One region of the Shewanella sp. Isolate8 genome, then DNA from elsewhere that is predicted to be linked to it. Evidence: predicted binding sites of a transcription regulator. Region 1 holds the regulator's gene; each other region holds the start of a gene.
The links. Region 1 encodes sigma-54, which starts transcription at its own class of promoters, with help from an activator protein. Its sites were predicted from a motif close to GTTGGCACGNNNNTNGNNT; they were not measured.
Positions count from the first base shown of each region.

Region 1 (2,273 bases):
TTTGTCAATCAGGGAGTCTATCGCGGCATACATGTCCGCATGTTCGGATGTTGCGAACACTTCTCCGCCGCGGAGATGTAACTTTGCCTCAACCTTCTGTTGCAACTTTTCGACATTTAATACAACGTGCACATTATTGATCTGATCGAAATGACGTTCAAGCTTTGTGAATTTCTCTTCGATGTAGCTTCGTAGAGATTGGGTGATCTCGATATGGTGCCCAGTCAGGTTTATTTGCATAAAGATAGTCCTCCAGTTTCCAGGTTTGTTTTATAAGCTCTTGCGCTGATTCGACGGCGGTATCAGCATCGCTTCACGATACTTGGCAATGGTGCGTCTAGCTACCTTGATACCCTGTTCGGCCAAGAGTTGAGCCATCTTACTGTCGCTCAATGGCTTTTTCTGGTTTTCCGCAGCAACCAGCTTCTTGATGAAGGCGCGTATTGCTGTTGAAGAGCACTCTCCGCCATCGTCGGTACCGACGTGACTGGAGAAGAAGTATTTGAGTTCGAAGATCCCTCTCGGGGTATGCATATATTTTTGTGTGGTCACACGTGAGATGGTGGACTCGTGCATCTCCACCGCCTCGGCAATGTCGTTCAGTACCATGGGCTTCATCGCCTCTTCGCCAAATTCGAAGAAGCCTTGTTGGAAGTCGACGATACAGTTGGTCACCTTGAGAAGGGTCTCGTTGCGGCTCTCCAGGCTCTTGAGGAACCATTTGGCTTCCTGCAGGTGACCGCGAATAAACTGGCCATCCGCCTGGCTCTTGGTGCTGCGCGCCATGGCGGCATACTGCTGATTGACGTTGATCTTGGGCATGCTGTCGGGATTGAGCTCGACCACCCAGCGTCCCTTCTTCTTGGTGACGGTCACATCCGGGATTACATATTCGTCGCGGCTGGCGGTGATGGCGAGGCCGGGACGAGGGTTGAGAGTCTGGATCAGGGCGATGGCATCCCTTAGGTCATCTTCTTTGAGCTTGGTCTTGCGCATCAACAGACGGAAGTCGCGGCCGGCGATGAGATCCAGATGTTCCTTGATCAGCATGCGGGCGTTGGCGATGTGCGGCGTGTCGTCGCTGTATTGGGCGAGCTGAATCGTCAGGCATTCGCTGAGATCCCTTGCCGCCACGCCTATGGGATCGAAGTGTTGTACCCGCTTGAGTACCGCCTCGACCTCGTCGAGTTCGATCTCAGGATCGCCCATGGCTTCGAGAATATCTTCACAGGTCTGGGTCAGGTAACCACGCTCGTCGATGGCATCTATGATGGCGGTGGCGATGGCCAGGTCGTTATCGGAAAAGGGGGTCAGGTTCTTCTGCCACTCAAGGTGTTCGTAAAGACCTTCGCTGGTTTCTCCCTGAAAAGGCATGTCGTCGTCACGCATGGCGCCCGAGCTGGAGTTGGGCGAGGCGGTATAGACCTCGTCCCAGGTGGTATCGACCGGCAGCTCGTCTGGCATGGAGTCCTGGGTCAGGGCGTCAGAGGTCTCGACACCTGAATTATCCTGGCTCGAATCCAGCTCTATCTTGTCGTCGTACTTGGTGTCGAAGTTGTCGCTGACGGCATCGTCTTGCAGCTCGACGTTGGCGCTCTCCTGCTCTTCGTCCAACTCCAGTAGCGGGTTAGATTCTAATGCCTGCTGGATCTCCTGCTGCAACTCTAATGACGATAACTGCAACAGACGAATGGCCTGTTGTAGCTGGGGCGTCATGGTGAGATGCTGACCCATTTTGAGCTGAAGTGACGCTTTCATCGTACTGCTATTCCCTTGTTTCTAATTATAAAATGAGAAAGCTCTGGCTATATGTGCCGGACAAATATATCGAATAGTCGCTAAGGCCACAATCTAAGATAGGTTTTTCTGTGTGGCCCCGTTATAAGATTAACTATAGCTTGAATTGTTCACCTAAGTACACTGCTCGTACTTGCTGGTTGTCTAAGATTTCGGCGGGTGTGCCCTCGGCGATCAGATTACCATGGCTGACGATGTAGGCTTTCTCACAGACATCTAGTGTTTCGCGCACATTATGGTCGGTGATCAACACCCCCAGGCCACGATTCTTGAGCTGTTCGATGATCTTCTTGATGTCGATGACCGAGATGGGATCGACCCCGGCGAAAGGCTCGTCGAGAAGAATAAACTTAGGGTTGGCGGCCAGCGCCCTGGCGATCTCTACCCGGCGACGTTCACCACCAGAGAGTGCCATGCCGTGGCTGTCACGGATGTGGGTGATATGGAACTCTTCCAGCAGGTGTTCCAGCTCCTCT
Region 1 covers NZ_JAKEVI010000001.1:78,296-80,568, forward strand. The annotation lists gene hpf (ribosome hibernation promoting factor) at 1-240, opposite strand, end outside; gene L1D43_RS00355 (RNA polymerase factor sigma-54) at 271-1,758, opposite strand; gene lptB (LPS export ABC transporter ATP-binding protein) at 1,892-2,273, opposite strand, start outside.

Region 2 (2,273 bases), 860 kb from region 1:
ATATCGATTTCAGGAATGTCATTTAACTTGGCCTGGGCGCTTTGTAGTTGCTGTGCCTGAGAGGTGATAGAGACTGAGTCGCTCTTCACCGTCTGTGATGGAGCGTTAGTGGCTGCCGTCGCACCTTTGTGCTGCGAGGCTTTCGCGCTGGCATTGCCAACCCGGTTATTAGTGTTTGTATTTACGTGCTTAATATCTATAGGCATTGTGGGGTCCAACTTACATAAATGAGATCAACATACTTGTCTATCGGCACTCATGGTCAAAGCTTTAGGATAAAGTTTCAAAAAACAGTATAAATTTTTGCGCGCCAAAGGTCATCAGGATCACATCCTGACTTCCACTTCGCCAATGCCTGTCACGTGTGCATCAACTGTCTTGTTAGAGCGGCTATTGCGTACCCGTATCTTATCGCCAAGGTTACCATCTTTTAACGCTTCACCGTTGGTTTTTATCTCGAAATTATCGGATCGCGCATAGATGGCAACGATATCTCCCTTGCAGACAAAGCAGAGGTTACCGGCAAACAGCGGCTGATTGGCGGGGATTCTTCGCTTCACCCGGGTGCCAGTCACCGCCGCTGGGTCATCAAATTGCTGGCCCCTGAGTTGGTTCTGCTCGACATAGTCGAGACGTATTTGATCCAGTTCGATGAGATCGCCGGGCCCCAAGGTCTGATTGGCGACCACCACAGGGAAGAGCACCTCGACACGAACCGAAATATAGATCTGCCAGGGGTAGTCGAGATCTGGGCTATCGCAGCTGATCTTGACTGTGTTGTTTTTACTGATGGCTCGGTCGCTGGCGATTTCCGCCTTAGGCTCACCCAAACAGGCGGGGGGCTTTAGCCGGGTATCCAGGCTTTGGGGGGTAATAATGACCTTGGCGTCCTGGGGTAAGATAATTTTTTCCTGTACTACCTCTGTAGCTAATCGCGCTATGGTCGATACAGAGGGGACACTGGTTGTCTCCGCCGCCTTTAAGGGCAGAGAGATGAGTAACAAAAACAGAAAATATGCAAAATTTACTTTCATAATGAATTGACTAGCTTGATTAGCCAGATTACACCTATACTTCGTTTGAAGCGCCAAGGCTTTGCCATTTTTTTGTGAGAAATGAGTGTCATAAATTTGACAAAGTAAAGGTCTGGTTGTCATATAACTAGATAAAGCAATTAGTATGCCTATACTCATATTTACCATGGGAACGGCTTCGCATTCACCCGATAACAGGGCAAAGGCATTATGTCGAGTATTCTTGAATCAGTTAACAAACGCACCCAACTCGTAGGACAAAACCGCTTAGAACTATTGCTGTTTAAATTAAACGGGCGGCAAAGGTTTGGTATTAACGTATTTAAGGTGAAAGAGGTACTGCAGTGCCCGCCGCTGACCGGTCTGCCTAAGCTCAACCCTTTTGTGAGAGGCGTGGCCCATATTCGCGGCCAGACGATTTCGGTGATCGACCTCAGCGCGGCTACCGGCGGTAGACCGATTGAAGATACCGAAGGTTGTTTCATCATCATCTCCGAGTACAACCGCAGTGTGCAGGGCTTCCTGGTTAAGTCGGTCGAGCGCATCATCAACATGAATTGGGAAGCCATCATGCCGCCGCCGCAAGGGGCGGGCCGTTACTCTTACCTGACCGCCGTGACCGAGATTGAAGGCGAGCTGGTGGAGATTCTCGATGTCGAGAAGATCCTCGATGAGATCTCGCCGGTTAAGACTCAGATCAGTCAAGAGGTCGACGAGCAGCTGACCATAGACAGGGAGCGTCATTATCACATCATGGTGATCGACGACTCGGCCGTGGCGCGCAAGCAGATTATTCGTGCCCTCGAATCATTGAGTCTGCAGATAGATACCGCTAAAGATGGTCGTGAGGCGTTAGAGAAACTGGTGACAGTCGCTGCCGAGATGGATAATGTGGCCCATGAGATCCCTCTGATCATTTCTGATATCGAGATGCCGGAGATGGACGGCTATACCCTGACGGCTGAGATCCGCGACAACCCGAAATTGAAAGACATTAAGGTGGTGTTACATACTTCGCTTAGCGGCGTATTTAACCAGGCCATGGTCGAGAAGGTGGGTGCCAATGACTTTATCGCGAAATTTAATCCTGATGAATTAGCGGCAGCGGTGAATAAACATCTTAGTTTGTAATTTGTACTAAGTTGGGCCTGAGCCTAAATTTGGTAAGTTTAGGCTTGTATCAGTGAGTTAGCTAATGTATAACGCTGACCTCTGCAACGCTTGCTATAGTGTATGTTG
Region 2 covers NZ_JAKEVI010000001.1:942,173-944,445, forward strand. The annotation lists gene flgM (flagellar biosynthesis anti-sigma factor FlgM) at 1-206, opposite strand, end outside; gene flgA (flagellar basal body P-ring formation chaperone FlgA) at 327-1,034, opposite strand; gene L1D43_RS04065 (chemotaxis protein CheV) at 1,245-2,165, shown strand.
Region 2: the regulator sigma-54 is predicted to act here: its motif matches at 1,169-1,187, upstream of flgA (flagellar basal body P-ring formation chaperone FlgA).

Region 3 (2,273 bases), 320 kb from region 1:
GCTGCCGCTGCGCCCGCCATGTGCACTATGCCACTGCCGGCAAAGTCGACAAACCCAGCCTCAGAGAGGAAACCGCCGCCCCAGGTCCAGTAACCTTCTACAGGATAGATAACCCCAGTCATTACCACGGAGAAGATCAGGAAGGCCCACAGCTTCATACGCTCGGCAACGGCGCCAGAGACGATAGACATAGCGGTCGCCACAAACACCACCTGGAAGAAGAAATCAGACTCCAGCGCGTGGTCGGCGTCACTTGCCTGAGCACCGATGAGACTGGCGAACGATGGCAACCAGCCCCCCTCGGCGTTATCCACATACATGATGTTGTAACCCACCACCAGATACATGATACAGGCGATAGAGTAGAGACAGACGTTCTTGGTTAAGATCTCTGTGGTGTTCTTGGAGCGCACCAGACCCGCTTCCAACATGGCAAACCCGGCTGCCATCCACATCACCAGCGCGCCTGAGATCAAGAAATAAAAGGTGTCGAGAGCAAACTTTAACTCAGATACTGTCGCACCTAGTGTTACTAACTCTTCCATTGGAATTCCCCCTTAAAGTGCTTCGTTATCGAGTTCGCCGGTACGGATACGGATCACCTGATCGAGATCCGTCACGAAAATCTTGCCGTCGCCTATCTTGCCCGTGTGCGCCGCCGCGACGATGGACTCGATAAGGTGGTCGACGTTTTCAGCCTTAGTGGCGATATCCAGTTTGACCTTAGGCAGAAAATCCACCTGGTATTCGGCGCCACGATAGAGCTCAGTGTGGCCTTTCTGACGTCCGAATCCCTTCACCTCGGTCACCGTCATCCCCTCAATCCCCAACCCTGCAATGGCTTCTCGCACATCATCGAGTTTGAATGGCTTGATTATTGCGCTGATTAATTTCATTACCGCCTCCGACTCATCTTAGTATTCTTGCTGATGCCAAAGGCAATTCAATCATCAGGCCAATATTACAAATCCTTAACATTCATGGGTTTAGTAATACAGGTTCACTTAGGGTTGAATACAAATGCACCAAATAGGTGCGGCTATGCATTGGCTGCACAGAAATAGCGCAGCCAACTATTCGACTTATGACGGATTGGTAGAGGGGATTATCTGGGTATCATGGAGTCACCACCCATTGAGGAGCGCCCCATGTTAAAACCACAGGAATGTGTACTCGTCATCGTCGATGTTCAAGGAAAGCTGGCTACCCTGATGCACCAAGCCGAGGAACTTGAAGCCCGGCTCATCACACTGATCAAGGCGGCCGAGCTGTTTGAGATCCCTGTCATCTGGCTCGAACAACTCCCAGATAAGCTAGGCGCCACCAGCCCGGTGTTAGCTGAGCTACTTGCGCCTCACTATCAGCCTATCGCCAAGGCAACTTTTAGCGCCTGGCAGGCCGAGCCCTTCAGACAGGCATTACGCCAGTATGACAGACCCAAGGTGCTACTCGCAGGTATAGAGACCCATATCTGCGTCTATCAGACCTGCCGGGATCTGCTGGACAACAGTTACCAGGTGCATCTGGTGACAGACGCCGTCTCCTCGCGAACCGAGGCCAATAAGATCTTGGGCTGTGAGATGATGGCGCAGCACGGCGCGCTATTGACCAACAGCGAATCTCTGCTATTCGAGCTGCAGGCTGAGGCCAACGGCGACAGGTTCAAGGCCTTATTGAAGATGATTAAATAAGATCAGACATAAAAAAGCCCCGGATAACCGGGGCTTTTACTATGCAGGGGGGAGAAATTAGTAAGTTGCTTCGCGCTTCTTAGCTTCGGCATCCCACTTAGGAAGTACAGTCTTCTTGAACTCTTCCTTGTCGCCATTCAACTTCTTCATATCCATACCCAGCGCAGCTTGTGCCTTAGCCTTGGTAGAGACATCAGGGAAGGCGATAGGTTGCTTAACACCTTTCTTCGCTAGCAGCTGAGCAAGCTTAACGCGAGCATCACCAGCCTTATCTACTGAGGTACCTAATATACGCAGTGCTTCATCAGCCGCGTGAGCCGCAACACCGTGAGAGGCAGTTGCATAGTCCCAGCGCCATTGTGAATGACGGATATCCATTAAGATAGGCTTCATTTCAGCTTCGGTTGCACCGGCATCCCAAGCAGCTTTAGCTTCGAAGTGCGCCTTAACTAACTGAGATTCAGCTCGTGCTTTAAGGTCAGCAACTTTCGCTTTACGTTCTTTAGTTAGGTTAACCATGAACTCTTTGCTTTGAGTATGACAAGTCGCACAAGTCTCTTCGAAGCGATCGAATGGATTACC
Region 3 covers NZ_JAKEVI010000001.1:399,688-401,960, reverse strand. The annotation lists gene L1D43_RS01690 (ammonium transporter) at 1-545, opposite strand, end outside; gene L1D43_RS01685 (P-II family nitrogen regulator) at 558-896, opposite strand; gene L1D43_RS01680 (hydrolase) at 1,149-1,691, shown strand; gene nrfA (ammonia-forming nitrite reductase cytochrome c552 subunit) at 1,749-2,273, opposite strand, start outside.
Region 3: the regulator sigma-54 is predicted to act here: its motif matches at 942-960, upstream of L1D43_RS01685 (P-II family nitrogen regulator).